DNA from 4 places in the Rhizobium sp. LjRoot98 genome. Region 1 is predicted to be linked to each of the others. Evidence: riboswitches for the same ligand, from Rfam matches in the RefSeq annotation. Region 1 holds a riboswitch; each other region holds the start of a gene.
The links. A riboswitch is a leader RNA that binds a small molecule or an ion and turns the genes downstream of it on or off. The one in region 1 is predicted to bind cobalamin.
Positions count from the first base shown of each region.

Region 2: another riboswitch for cobalamin. It lies ahead of ACSQ3J_RS03360 (aromatic ring-hydroxylating oxygenase subunit alpha); the one in region 1 lies ahead of ACSQ3J_RS28075 (TonB-dependent receptor).
Region 3: another riboswitch for cobalamin. It lies ahead of ACSQ3J_RS09025 (CbtB domain-containing protein); the one in region 1 lies ahead of ACSQ3J_RS28075 (TonB-dependent receptor).
Region 4: another riboswitch for cobalamin. It lies ahead of nrdH (glutaredoxin-like protein NrdH); the one in region 1 lies ahead of ACSQ3J_RS28075 (TonB-dependent receptor).

Region 1 covers NZ_CAXUPW020000015.1:43,628-47,286, forward strand. Annotated here, with positions in the region: gene ACSQ3J_RS28075 (TonB-dependent receptor) at 1-2,135, opposite strand, end outside; cobalamin riboswitch at 2,162-2,359, opposite strand; gene ACSQ3J_RS28080 (FecCD family ABC transporter permease) at 2,547-3,554, opposite strand; gene ACSQ3J_RS28085 (ABC transporter substrate-binding protein) at 3,633-3,659, opposite strand, start outside.
Region 2 covers NZ_CAXUPW020000001.1:674,004-677,662, reverse strand. Annotated here, with positions in the region: gene ACSQ3J_RS03370 (diguanylate cyclase domain-containing protein) at 1-646, shown strand, start outside; gene ACSQ3J_RS03365 (DUF6656 family protein) at 647-1,252, opposite strand; cobalamin riboswitch at 1,605-1,803, shown strand; gene ACSQ3J_RS03360 (aromatic ring-hydroxylating oxygenase subunit alpha) at 1,924-3,174, shown strand; gene ACSQ3J_RS03355 (hybrid-cluster NAD(P)-dependent oxidoreductase) at 3,176-3,659, shown strand, end outside.
Region 3 covers NZ_CAXUPW020000002.1:72,488-76,146, reverse strand. Annotated here, with positions in the region: gene ACSQ3J_RS09030 (bifunctional diguanylate cyclase/phosphodiesterase) at 1-1,232, opposite strand, end outside; cobalamin riboswitch at 1,497-1,766, shown strand; gene ACSQ3J_RS09025 (CbtB domain-containing protein) at 1,814-1,990, shown strand; gene ACSQ3J_RS09020 (CbtA family protein) at 2,180-2,953, shown strand; gene ACSQ3J_RS09015 ((2Fe-2S)-binding protein) at 2,997-3,659, opposite strand, start outside.
Region 4 covers NZ_CAXUPW020000007.1:40,256-43,914, reverse strand. Annotated here, with positions in the region: gene ACSQ3J_RS20915 (multidrug effflux MFS transporter) at 1-1,009, shown strand, start outside; cobalamin riboswitch at 1,179-1,402, shown strand; gene nrdH (glutaredoxin-like protein NrdH) at 1,666-1,887, shown strand; gene nrdI (class Ib ribonucleoside-diphosphate reductase assembly flavoprotein NrdI) at 1,905-2,312, shown strand; gene nrdE (class 1b ribonucleoside-diphosphate reductase subunit alpha) at 2,372-3,659, shown strand, end outside.

The sequences.
Region 1 (3,659 bases):
TATGCCGGCCGTGTCGCCGTGTTGGCATTGTTGGTGTACGCCTCGCCGGCATAGTGGACCCCGGCCTGCGCCATCCAGTTTTCAGCGAAGTCCCAGGAGGCATAGAAATTAGCGGCAAAGCGGGGGACGTTGGGTGGCGTTTTTCCGGAAAAATCGCCACTCGCCTGAATATAGTTGTCGAATTCAGCCTTTAGAATGGTGCCGTTGGCATCGATGCGCCATCCTCCATTAAGCTCCAGTCCGATTGCCGCCTGTATGCCCTGGGACGACTGCTGCCCGATCTGGCGGATGATGGTGTGGTTGTTGGGGTCTCGGGCCAATACGTTCGTCTTGACGATACGATAAGCCGAAAATGTCGCTTCGGCTCGGTCGTCCAGGAAACTGTATTTGACCCCAACTTCATACTGTTCTCCCTCGGGGAGTGCGTAATCCTTCTGCGCATCCGACAGCGACAAAAGGTTGCCGATCGGTTCGGATGCCGCGGAGTACTGTGCGTAGAGCGCCACGTCGGGGTGTGGATTGTAAACCATACCCACCCGCCAGCTCAGCGAATCGTAAGTCCGCTCGAAAGCGACGCCGGTCTGTGGGTTGGAGCGGTTCACGGTGGGGCTGTCGTAACGCAGACCACCAACGATCGAGAACTGATCCGTCAGCGCCAGCCTGTTGTCGGCGAACAGTGAATATTGCCAGACCGTGCTGCGGTTGTTCGTGAGGAGGTTGTCTGGCCCGATGAATTTACCTGGATCGAAATCGATGGCAGGGACAGTTGAGGCGCCCGGATAGGGTGAGTTGTTGGTGTTCGCAAAGCGAATGCGGTTTATGTCGAAACCGATGACGGTGTTGTTGTCCATACCGGCAACTGTGCTGTCGAGCACCAAATCCGTGCGGTTGCCGTACTGCTCATAATCATGGTGGACGGCAATGTAGTCGCTTCGCAACACCGTTTTGGTCGCTGGCTGGTAGAGGTAGCTCTCGACGTTTCGCCATTGGCGGTCGCTCGAGATGCGGTAGCTGGTGCTGTTGAGAGTGAGATTTTCCGCAGCCTGCCACTCGGCCTTGATCTGAGTGAAGTTGTCCTGGTAGCGGTTGAGTGCGTCGGCGACGTTGTAGTTTTGCTTGCGCAGGCGTTTGTCCAGTTTCCCATCGACAAGCGGGGTACCGAAATATGCGGTGGGCTCGGTGTCGCCGTAGTCATGGGAAAAAGTGAGTTTCAGATCATCGGTGGCCTGCCAGAGGACGCTCCCGGATATGGCGAGATTCGACGCATCGCCACGTTCGATCCAGCCTCGCGTATCCCTCGCACTGACATCAAGACTATAGGCCAGGCTGTCGTTGATCGGCCCGGCGCTGCCGAAGGCCAGCCCCTTCTTGCCGTCGGTGCCGATCGTCGTCACGATCTCATTGCGGCGGCTATCGGTAAGCGGCCTCTTCGGAATGATGTTGATAGCACCGCCAATCGCACCCTCGCCGTAAAGAACGGAGGCCGGCCCATGCAGGATCTCGATGCGATCGACCGTGTACGTATCGAAGGGAAAGCTGATGGTGCCGGCTGCGGGATAGAAGCGCGTACCATCGTAAAGGCGCGCTACGGCTCCATTGCCGGTGAAGCCGCGCATGCCGAGGGAGGTACCCCCATTGCCCGGCGAGCCCAGAAAGGTGATGCCTGTGCCGTTACGTGCGATGGCCTGGTTGACGTCGGTCTGACCGCGCTTGCGGATGGTGTCTCCGTCAACGATCTCGACACTGGCAGGCGTTTCGAACGGCGTGAGATCGAGGCGACTACCCGCGTTCGACCGGGCCTTGAGATTTGGACCCGGCCCTACTCGATCACCCTTGCCGGAGACCCTGATGGTTTCCAGCTCGGTGACCTGGTCTGTGAGTGGCTTTTTACCTCGCACGACCTCCTGCGCTTCACCACTCGCCGCCGTCAAGAGGACGGCGGCGAGTGCGCTGCCAGACAGTAATGTAGCACGAATTGGACGATACTTGGGATCGAGGCGGAGGGCGGCATTTTTTGAGGCGCCTATGGCGTGAGGTTTGGAAAACAAGGTGGAATGCTCCAGCGGTACGTTGCACGTCACCGCGACCAAAGCCGCCTTCGCCGCATTGTTTTGCGGCGAAGATTCGGCTTTCACCAGGACACCCCGCCCAGCGTGTTCACGTATGACAACGGCTGACGGCAGGTCTCCTGACTCGCGGTTCGCTGCTCCCTATCGCCTTCCCAGGCGGAGCCCAGTGGCGTGTTGACAGGAAGCTAGCCGCTTACAGTTGCGGGGGCAGTCGCGGCATTGGATGCATGACATCCGCACCGCGTTCCCTTTTGATTCCCTTGCGGGAAACCGTCGCGCCTTTGTTGCGGAGCACGCGCCGGTTGTGCAAGTCACGTTTGAGACTATAGTGGCGTTCTCATGCCGTGCGACCTGTCATGATAAGGAACATTGCCATCGGTCATCCCGGTCTCCGTCGGGACAACCTGTTGAGGCTCCACAGCAGCTACGATCACATTGGTGATCCGGCGGCGGCAATGGTCCGTTCAAGGGCCCCGTTTAACGCCGCAGGATTGCAATGAAGGCAAGGCCGCCGACCAGACCGGTTATCACGCCGATCGGTATGTCCTCCGGCGCCATGACGACACGGGAGGCGATATCGGCAAGGATCAGCACCACGGCGCCGGTGAGCGCCGACAGCGGGATAACACGGACGTTGTCGCTACCGGCGGCAAGCCGGACGAAGTGTGGCACCATCAGCCCGACAAACCCGATGGCGCCCGAAAAGGCCACCATCACCCCAGTTACTAGAGCGGTGATCACGAACAACTGTGCCCGAAAGCGGACGACCGGGATGCCGAGCGTTGCGGCAGTCTCGTCGCCCATGGCCAGCGCATTGATTTCCCGTGCGCGCAAGATGAGCCAGACGAGGCAGCCGCCGAGAGCAACGGCGGGATAGACAAGGTGTGGCCATTGCGCCAGCCCCAGGCCGCCCAGCAACCAGAATACAACCGTATGAGCGGCACGAGGATCACCAAGAAAGATCAGGAGATTGGCAAGAGCTGTTGCAACGAAGGCGACGGCAATGCCTGACAACACCAGCCGGTCCGCCGCTTGGCCGGTAAAGCGGGTGACCGCGACGACGGCGATAGTGGCGAGAAGCGAACCGATGAATGCAAACAGTGGCACGGTGACGAGACCGAAGATGAGGCCGGTGTGAAGCAGCGCCAGGATCGCGCCGAGCGCGCCGCCGGAGGAAACCCCGAGCAGATGCGGGTCGGCGAGCGGATTGCGTGTGACAGCCTGCAACACGGCGCCGACGACGGCAAGACCCGCACCCACCAATGCAGCCAGAATGACGCGCGGAAAGCGGACATCCCACACGATACTATCGCGGCCTGCCGACCATGTGACCTCGATCAGGCCCGGGGCCAGCTTGTTGACAACGATGGACCAGACGGTGACGAACGAAATGGGAGCAGCGCCCAGAGAGACACCTGCCGTGATACAAAGGCCGATCAGTATTGCCGGTACGGTCACAATCAGAAGAAGTCGGCCACTGGTCATGTCAGGTCCATCTTGTCCGCAGAAAGCAAAGGCCGGGCAGATCAGCCCACCCGGCCGGGTGTTTAGGGGCCGCGGAGGCTACATGTTGCGGGGATGAAATGCGTC
Region 2 (3,659 bases), on a different contig from region 1:
CGAGCGGCAGGTGTCGCACAATGCCGAAATGGAGCAGAGCGTCACCGCGCAATCCACCGTGATCGCCGGAGTGCAGAAAGACCTTGCCGATTTCGAGGCGCGGAAATTTTCCGATGCGGTCACCGGGCTCGCCAATCGCCGGGCCTTCAACAAGGCGCTCGCCAAGGTCTACGCTGATCCCGATCTGCCGCTTGCTTGTGGTATTGCCGTTGCCGAGCCCGATACCAGCCGGCGGCTGTCGGGAGAACAGGCGGCCGCATTGGCCGAACCGCTTGCCCGGCATATCGGTGGCATTATCCAGCAAGCGTTTCCCTCAAGCGAACTGGTCGCCCGTTTCGACGGAACCCGTTTCGGTTTTCTGGTGGGGACGGGTGAGGAACGGGAAGTGGTGCGGCTCGTGGCGCTGCTGCGCTCGGCCCTGCGCAGCACGCATTTTACGCATCCGAAAACCGGGCGCGATCTCGGCTGTGTCACGCTATCGGTCGGCATCTGCATGTCGGATGACGCCACCAATGCCTTCGATCTCGTTAATACGGCCGAAAAGGCGCTCGCCAGGGCGCAGGGCAAAGGTGGCGATCAGACGATCGTGCATGGCGCCGAGAGTGAGCCGCTGCCCGGGCGAGACTGGCTGATCTACAAGCAGTGATCAAAGGCTACCGATGATCTTGCGGAGCTCTGCATTGCGGGCGCCGAGCAGAAGCACGTTCTTCAATGCCTCCTTGGGGTCGCGGGTGCGAAACAGCAGTCCGTTGTCATGCACCGCACGGTTGACGGTCAACTTGCCGGCCTCTGCGTCCATCTCCGTCGCCACCGCGAAATACATCCGTGAATAGCCAAGCTTGATCTTCTCGAAGAAGTGCTGGTCGTCGCCGATATCGGAAAAGAAATTGGCAATATAGAACGACCAGCGGACGTCCTCGAACTTGGCGAATTTCGTCCGCGCGGCCGTGACATGGCAATAGCCGAGATGCGGGCTATCGGCCAGCGTCCGGTGAAAAAGCAGTTTTGGGAAGCGGATCGACCGGTGAAAGCTGTTGATCCGGTCATGTGTGACGGAGCCGGCCGTTTCCAGTTTCTTGCCGGTGCGGGCAGCGACTTCCTGGTGGGTCAGGTAGCGCTTCTCGGCCGCGCTCCATTGCTGCTGGTGCCGGTTGATCCGTCCTGTGCGCAGGAATTCGGTATAGACCGCGGCCTTCGGCGATGGTTCCGGCTTCTTGACCACAGCGGTATCGAAATATCTCAAGTTTGACATCGGCCTGTACCAGACTGCGGGTGTGTCGACAAAACACACCGGGACGGAATCGCTTATGAGCCAAAGCTACTGCGTTATGGTTAATGCAGTCTTGCTGGCTGTCAGCCTTTTGCCTCGACCGTGTGCGATGGCGATGGCAGTGTTTTCGCCGTGAAGTGTCGCAAAAGGGCTGCATCCGTGCCGATTGCCGAAGCGCTGGGCGGAAAACCGGATTTTTGCTTCAAATTCAGCCGATCACATTGTTTCTGCTTATAAAATAGTCAGGTTGACGGCGACGCCACGCAATATTTTCCGTGTCGTCTTTCTGGAATCGGATGTCGTTAACTGGCGGCTGTTTTCCAAGGTCTGAGGATTAGATGAAGACACTCAAGGTGCCGCCTTTATAGGGAAGGGCGGAGAATTGGGAAGCCGGTCGAAATCCGGCGCTGCCCCCGCAACGGTGGTGGAGCGAAACCTCGGCAAAAGGCCACTGGAGAAATCCGGGAAGGCGCCGGGACAGTCCGCAAGGACAGCTCCAGAGCCCGGAAACCAGCCTTGTGATGAAATTGATATCTGGGTTGCGGCGGGCAGCCGGAAGGAGAACCACATTAACCACGCGCTCTCCCGGCGCGGCGGTGGTTCCTTTCCTGCCTGCTGCCACCGTAAAAGTTGGCGAGCACAAGGAAATGACCATGGATCTCCGCAGCGAAGTCCTCCGAAAATTGATGAACCGCCGTGACACACATAGTCTCGAGCAGGCCTTCTATACCGATCCCGATCTGTACAAGCTCGACATGGAGCAGATCTGGTACAAGGACTGGCTGTTCATCGGCCACGATTGTGAAATCCCGAAGGCGGGCAATTATTTCACCGCCCAGGTCGGCGAATATCCGGTTGTTATCGTACGCGACCGCACCGGCACCGTCCGCGCGTTGCACAATTCCTGCCGCCATCGCGGCTCGCGCGTCTGCGCCGGCGCCAAGGGCTCATCGGCCAAGCTTGTCTGTCCCTATCACCAGTGGACCTACGAACTGGACGGCAAGCTCCTGTTTGCGCGCCAGATGGGCGAAGACTTCGACAAGAACCAGCACGGCCTGAAACCGATCCATTGTGAAACCATCGGCGGCTACATTTTTATCTGCCTGGCCGACGAGGCGATGGACTTCCAGCCGATGCGCGACATGGTCTCGTCCTATCTGACGCCGCACAATCTCAAGGACACCAAGGTGGCCTTCGAAAGCACGATCATCGAGAAGGGCAACTGGAAGCTCGTCTGGGAAAACAACCGCGAGTGCTATCACTGTGCGGCGAACCATCCGGAACTCTGCCGCACCTATCCGGAGGCGCCGACGGCGACCGGCGTGCAGGGCGCCAAGGACGATCCGGTCATCGCCGCCCATTGGGCGCATTGCGAAGCGTCGGGTTTGCCAAGCGAGTTCAAGATGGATCAGAGCGGCCAGTTCCGCGTCGCCCGCATGCCGCTAATCGAGGGTGCGGAAAGCTACACCATGTCCGGCAAGCGCGCCGTCAAGCGCCAGCTTTCCGACGATGTCAGTCAGAGCCATATCGGCACGCTGCTGCTGTTCCATTACCCTAGTACCTGGAACCATGTGCTGGCCGATCACGCCATCACCTTCCGCGTCCTGCCGCTTGGTCCGGAACTGACCCAGGTCACCACAAAGTGGCTGGTGCACAAGGATGCCGTCGAGGGAGTCGATTACAACCTTGAAGAATTGACCCATGTCTGGACGGAAACCAACGACCAGGACCGCCAAATCGTAGAGGAAAACGCCTTCGGCATCCGCTCGCCCGCCTATCAGCCCGGACCCTATTCGCCGGAGCACGAAGGTGGCGTGATGCAGTTCGTCGAATGGTACACCAACTTCATGCAGGGCCGGCTCAAGGGCATTGCGACGTCGCCATCTCTGGTTCGGGTTGCTTGACATGACGATTGTTTCCTCCTTCCGGCACTTCGACGAGCTGCAGCCGTTCAACGATCGCCAGCAATTGCTGGAGTGCATTTCCGTTACCGCGGAAGGGCCGGACGTGATGACGTTCGGCTTCAAGGCGGACAAGGACAGCTGGTTCCGTTATCTGCCGGGCCAGTTCGTCACACTCGAACTGCCGGTGACGCCGGACGATCCGGTGATGCGCACCTACACCCTGTCCTCGACGCCGTCGCGGCCGTTTTCGGTGGCCGTGACCGTCAAGGCCCAGGCATCCAGCATTGGTACACGCTGGATGTTCGACCACCTAAAGCCGGGCATGAAGCTGAAGGCTTTCGGGCCGCTCGGCGATTTTTCCTTCGTGCGTCATCCCGGTGAAAAATATCTGTTCATCTCCGCCGGTTCCGGGATCACGCCGATGATGTCGATGACCCGCTGGATGGCCGATTGCGCGCCGCAGACGGATGTCTCGTTCCTGTCCT
Region 3 (3,659 bases), on a different contig from region 1:
ATCCAGGCCTGACGGTCCTTCAACGCCGCCTTCAAGATCGCAGCATCGAGATCGTCCAGCCGGCCGAGACTGCCAGCAACCTTGATGAATTCGCCCGGCAGGATCAATCCGCGTTTCGGATGGCGCCAGCGTGCCAGAACCTCCATCCCGACGATGCGCCGGGTCCGCGCATCGACCTGAGCCTGATAATAGGGAATGAACTCCCCTTTTTCCAAACCATGAGCGAACTGCCTGCCAACGCGCTGCTCGGCATTGAGTTGTGCCTTCATCTGAGCCGAATACACCTCGACCCGTCCCCGACCGAGCTTCTTGGCACGATGCAGGGCAATATCCGACTGTGCCAGCAGGCTGCCAATATTGCGGCCACTGGCAGCCGCGACACCGATCGACCCACCGGTGCGCAAGACCTCCTCATTATGCCAGACCGACTGCTTCAACTGCTGCGCCAGCCGCTCTGCACGGATTTTGAGGTCATCCAGCGAGACGAAATTTGCGATCAAAACCGCAAATTCATCACCGCTGACGCGGGCAATGAATGCGTTCTCAGGCACACTGGCTTCAATCCGCCTGGCACAGGATATCAGGACATTGTCTCCCGTCGTATGGCCGGCAGTGTCGTTGATCTGCTTGAACCGGTCTAGACCGATATGCAGGATCGCCAGCTTTTCCGGTCCGGCCTCCCCCGCAAGCTCCGCCAATCGCCTGTCAAAGAAGCGTCGATTGGGAAGTCCTGTTAGATAATCATGTTCGGCTGCATATGCGATCCGCTCGCGGCTCGCTTCAAGGGCAACGGCCCGCGCCTCGGCGATCGCCTTTTGCCGTCGCAGTTCGCGATTGAGCAGCACATCCGCCGTCACATCCCATTCGGCGCCGATAAGGGTGATATGGCCGTCTTCCTCGAAGCAATAGGCGCGTGAACGCAAGTATCGGGTTTCACCGTCCGGCAAAATGATCCGGTATTCCGAAGAATAGGCATCCTTGGCTGCAATCGCCCGGTCGAAATCGGCCTGGGCCTGGGCAAAATCATCGGGATGGATCGCATTCGTCCAGACCTCCGCCTTGACGCGCCTTTGCGTCTTGCCGGTTGCGTAGAGCCGGTGCATCTGCAAATCCCAGACGACTTCGTCTTTCTGTGTGTCGTGCTCCCACACGCCGATCTGAGAAGCGTCAAGCGCAATTCCCAAACGGCGAAGAATATTCTGGAATTCCTGTTCGGACCTCGCCGCCTTCATGGTTTTCTCTGCAGAGGATGCTTCGCGTATCAGCGCCTCCGCATTCTACACCAAGGTTCCTAAAGAACTATTGTTCCATGAGCAAAAAGAGTACTTTTTAAACAAACAACCATTAAGTGCTTCTTCAAAGAAACCCAGTTGCAACTTAGGCGCATCTCGTACTGTATTACATATCAAATTTAGACACTGCGCGGAAAAATCAAGAGCCGCAATGCGCCATTGTTGGTCGCAGCGCCGAATTGACATGACCGGGGTGACGGCATAATCATCAGCAGATCAATTGGTTCCCTGGGAGCGAGGCGCTTTCGGGGAGTAAATGGGAACGTGACGGGTGGACCCATTCTGGGCATCTTTATCACGGCCGACCCCGCGACTGTAGAGCGGTCAGAGGTTGTCATTCCGGTACGTTCAGCCGGTAAAAGCCACTGCGGCGATGGGCGTTTTGCCTCTGCCGCGGGAAGGTGAGACAAGCTCCTTGGCACGAAAGTGCCTGACGCCGCGAGCCAGGAAACCTGCCGGTTGATGAAGGGCATGGTGCCCAATTGGTGGGATATTTCCCACGCGCCATCACGGAGGTTGTCATGGCTACGACTACAGTTTCAAGCGTCCCGCTTTCTCTCAATGACCGTATCACCACGGCTATTCTCGCCCTGTTGATCGGCGGCTTCCTGGTTTTCGGTGCCGGCCTTGCCAATTCCGCCGTGCTGCACGACACCGCGCATGACGTCCGCCACTCCTACGGTTTCCCCTGCCATTGATATAGGCAGTGGGAAGCTCAGCCTTTCCACACTCTATCGATAGGGGATCGCGGGTTTCATTTTGGAAATCACGCGGCCGTGGATTGCGCCCATGCTCCGGCATCGGGCGGGCTTTGCCGTGGGAATTCAAACACAGCAAGCGTTGAGCACTAAAGATCGATCTGCTCCGCTTGATTTTGGGGGTATCAAATGATTGTCAAAACGCTTCTGGCCGCATTGGTGGCTGGATTGATCGCGGGCGTCTTCATGACGGCGGCGCAGGAGTTGCGGGTGGTCCCGCTCATCCTTCATGCCGAGGAATATGAAGTCAAGGAACCTGCCGCCGAACCACCGGCCGCAACCGAAGGCCAGCAGCAGCACTCTTCTCTCGACCGCTCCTCGTTGATCGGCGAAATGCTGTCGGCACTCTCACCCATCACACCCGCCTACGCCCATGAAGGCGAGCACGAAGACGAAGGCGGCATCATGTTCGGCATGAGCCGGTTCTCCGGCACATTGCTTGCCAATCTGGTGGCCGGCGCCGGATTTGGCCTGCTGCTTGCGGGCGCCAGCCTCGCCTTCAATTACCCCATCACGCTGCGCAACGGCGCTCTCTGGGGCGCCTGCGGCTGGCTGGCTATCCATCTCTTGCCCGCCATCGGCCTGCCGCCGGAATTGCCGGGCTTCCCTGCCGCTGATCTCCACGACCGGCAGACCTGGTGGATCGCAGCGATCGTTCTCTCCGTCGCCGGCCTCTATCTTGTCGTGTTGCGCGGTGAGATCCTGGCCAAGATCATCGGCCTTGTCCTGATCGCCGCTCCGCACGTCTATGGAGCGCCACAGCCGACGGACATCTCGAGCCCGGTACCCGCAGTTCTCGGCGCGGAATTCGCGGTCGCCGCCTTGGCAACGACACTGGCGTTCTGGATCGTGCTCGGCGTGATTTCGGGATACCTGAACGACCGGTTTCTGAAATCGGCTTAAGCCCTATCGTTGCGGCGCTAGCATTGCTTGCGCCGCAAGTACATCAAAGGCCGCCTGTGCGCTCGACAAGGGCCTGCAGGCGGCTTTTTTGTGTCTCGTCATCGAGAAGCACGCAGACATCGCAAAAATCCCCACCCTCTGTTCGATAGTAGAGACAGCAGCCGCTTCGCAGCCGGAAGATTCGCTCGACGGGGATGCCATCGCAAACAGCGCCGACCTTGGCGTAGTGCGCCGTCTCGGAAAATACCGGTGAACCGGCCCTCTTGATGATGGCAAGCGCTGCGGCCATTGCGCGATCCGCTTCGCCCAAGGCGGCACCGATCTCCAGAAAAGCCCCCGCAATGCCGTCACCCACCAGCCGCCACTGCGCGACGGGGGATAGGCCAGTGCGGCCTTGCAGCAAGCCGATCACCGGATTGAAGCTCTCGACGAAGCCACCATGAAATGCTGCCACCCAATCATCCCCGCGTGCAAAGCTCCGGAAACGAAAATGAAGGCGGCTGATACCGGAGGGATAAGTGTCCGAAGGCGTCCCCCTGCCATGCTGAACGACAGGTTCGAACCGGAACGCAAGGCGATCCGGATGCAGATTGGGCACCAGCCCCGTCTGTAAATAGACAGCTGCTGCCGCGATGCCGAGATGGTGGCTGTAGAAGGAAATTAGATGGGCGCCTCTGACGCGGTCGTCCATGCCGGCAGCAAAACA
Region 4 (3,659 bases), on a different contig from region 1:
CCTGTCCGACATGTGGGGCCGCAAGGCGCCGCTCTACATCGGCATCGGCATTTTTGCGCTCGCCAGCATCGGCTGCGCGCTGGCGAGCGATATCGAAACGCTGATCGCCTTCCGTTTCCTGCAGGGCATCGGCGGGGCCGCCGGCATGGTCATCCCGCGTGCCATCGTCCGCGACATGCATACCGGCGTGCAGGCCGCCCGGCTGATGTCGCTGTTGATGCTGGTTTTCAGCATCTCGCCAATCCTGGCGCCGCTGACCGGCAGTGCCGTCATCGAATTCTACGGCTGGCGTGGCGTGTTCTGGGCCGTGATGATCGCCGCCTTCATCGGCCTCATCCTGCTGGCGACGCAATTGCAGGAAACCCGCCTTAGGGAACATCGTGCCGAAAGCGGTTTGCGCAGCGCCATGGCGGCATATGGCCTGCTGCTCAGGGACAAGAATTTCCTGACGCTGACCTTCATCGGCGGGCTCGGTATTTCCAGCTTCCTCGTCTATCTCGCCAACTCGCCCTTCGTGCTGATCGATTATTATGGGCTGACGCCGACGCAATACAGCTTCGCCTTCTCCGTCAATGCCGTGTCTTTTTTCGCGGTATCGCAGGCGACCGGCTGGTTCGGCGAGCGTTTTGGGCTTGTTCGCGTCATGCGGATTGCCGTAACGGCCTTTGCACTGACCATGGCTGCGATGGCCATCGTCATGAGCCTTGGTTTCAACCAGCTTCCGGTCATGGCCGCGTTCCTGTTCGTCGGCTACGGCTTCCTCGGCCTGGTCATTCCGACCAGCGCGGTGCTGGCACTGGAGGATCACGGCGAGATTGCCGGCACGGCATCGTCGCTGATGGGCACGCTGCATTTCGTCACGGCCGCCGTCGCCATGGTGATCGCATCGGTGTTCTTCGACGGTACCGCCGTCCCAATGGCCATGGGCATCGCGCTTTGCGCCGTTGGCGCGCTGTTGCTCACCCAGGCCACGATCGGCCGCCGCCGCGCGGTTGCCGCTGCCGAGTAAATCGGCATTCGCAATATCCTGGAATATCGAAGGCCCGGGGCGATGCTCCGGGCCTTTTGCAATTCCTGTGACCCGGTATTAACGCCCCATTATCCACAATGCCGGAAAAATTATGTGCCAGGAGGCATGTTTCCGAAGCCTACACATTGACGTTGTTTTCACGTCGTATACTATATCTAGTGTTCAAGGTTCCTCTGACTCGCAAGATTCGGAGGCTAAGAGGGAATGCGGTGCGTTCAGCCATTTTGGCGGGGCAAATCCGGAGCTGCCCCCGCAACTGTAAGCGGCAAGTGCCTGTTTCATTTCAAGTCACTGAAGGCATCGGTCTTCGGGAAGACGGAGCAGGCGCCACGACCCGCAAGCCAGGAGACCTGCCTTAAACAAAACGTCCACGGGCGGGGTGTCCGGAAGGTCGCGTGATGTGCAGCGGAATGACTCCGCTTTGTGTTGCGTTCTTCCGATGTCCGCCAAAAAAGGCTTCGGGGTGAAGGCATGTCAGTCAATCGAATTCGCAGACCACGAGATGCGGGATCGCGATCGGCGGTACACGCCTAGCCTGCTCGCCAGCTCGCAATGAAAACCACACGATCGGATCCGCGTGCAGCGGCTCGGAACCCTTTCGTGCGCCCGCAACATCACAGACCACGAGGACCATCATGAACATCACCGTCTACAGCAAGCCTTCCTGCGTCCAGTGCACCGCGACCTATCGCGCGCTCGATCGTGAAGGTATCGACTATCAGGTCATCGATATCTCCAAGGACGAGGACGCCTTCGCAAAGGTGATCGGTCTCGGATACCAGCAGGTTCCGGTCGTGATTGCCGGCCAAGACCATTGGGCCGGATTCCGGCCGGACAAGATCAGCGCGCTTTCTTGAGTACGGTCTGACGAGCGATGGGGCTGATCGTCTATTATTCCAGTCTGTCGGAAAACACCCATCGTTTCGTCGCCAAGCTCGGTTTGAAATCGGCCCGTATTCCCGTCAGCAGTGGCGCGAAAACGCCCGATGTGCGCGAGCCTTTCGTCCTCATCCTGCCGACCTATTGCGGCGATGATGGCCGGGGCGCCGTTCCCAAACAGGTGATCCGCTTCCTCAACGATGCGGTCAACCGATCCTTCATCCGGGGCGTGATCGCTGCCGGTAACAGCAATTTCGGCGAGACGTTCGGTCTCGCGGGTGACGTGATCTCACGCAAATGCGAAGTGCCGTATCTCTACAGGTTCGAGCTTCTGGGCACCGATGAGGACGTCGCCAACGTTAGAAACGGATTGGAACGATTTTGGACGTCTCAGAGACTTTGACGCGGAATGCGGGCGCAAAACCGCTCAACAGTTTTCCTCATTCCGCTGCCGAACGCCCTTTGAAGGCGACGGAAACGGCGATTGACTATCACGCGCTGAACGCGATGCTGAACCTCTATGACGACGAGGGGAAGATTCAGCTCGACAAGGACCGGCTGGCCGCGAAGCAGTATTTCCTCCAGCACGTCAACCAGAACACCGTGTTCTTCCATAATCTGCGGGAGAAGCTCGATTATCTGGTGACCGAAGGCTATTACGAGCGCGAGGTTCTCGACCAGTATTCGTTCAACTTCGTGCGCGACCTCTACGATCACGCCTATGCGAAGAAGTTCCGCTTTCCGACCTTCCTCGGAGCCTTCAAGTATTACACCAGCTACACCCTGAAAACCTTTGACGGAAAACGCTATCTTGAGCGTTATGAAGACCGCATCTGCATGGTGGCGCTGACGCTGGCGCAGGGCAATGAAGCGATCGCCCGTGACATGGTCGACGAGATCATTTCCGGAAGGTTCCAACCGGCAACGCCGACGTTCCTCAATGCCGGCAAGAAACAGCGCGGCGAGCTTGTCTCGTGTTTCCTGCTGCGGGTCGAGGACAACATGGAGAGCATCGCCCGCGGCATCAATTCGGCGCTGCAGCTGTCGAAGCGCGGTGGCGGCGTGGCCCTGTCGCTCACCAACATCCGCGAGGCGGGCGCCCCGATCAAGCAGATCGAAAACCAGTCGTCCGGCATCATTCCGGTGATGAAGCTGTTGGAAGACAGTTTTTCCTATGCCAACCAGCTCGGCGCGCGCCAGGGGGCAGGGGCGGTCTATCTGAACGCCCATCATCCCGACATCATGCGCTTCCTCGATACCAAGCGCGAAAATGCCGACGAGAAGATCCGCATCAAGACGCTGTCGCTCGGCGTTGTCGTGCCGGATATCACCTTCGAACTGGCGAAGAACAACGAGGATATGTATCTGTTCTCGCCCTACGACGTGGAGCGCGTCTATGGTGTGCCGTTCACCGAAATTTCGGTGACGGAAAAGTACCGCGAGATGGCGGATGACGCCCGCATCTCCAAGAAGAAGATCAAGGCGCGTGAGTTCTTCCAGGTGCTGGCGGAAATCCAGTTCGAGAGCGGCTACCCCTACATCATGTTCGAAGACACGGTAAACAAGGCGAACCCGATCGCCGGCCGCATCACAATGAGCAATCTCTGCTCGGAAATCCTGCAGGTGAGCGAAGCCAGCGAATACAATGATGACCTGTCCTACAAGACCATGGGCAAGGATATTTCCTGCAATCTCGGTTCACTGAACATTGCAGCTGCAATGGATAGCTCCGATTTCGGCAGGACCATCG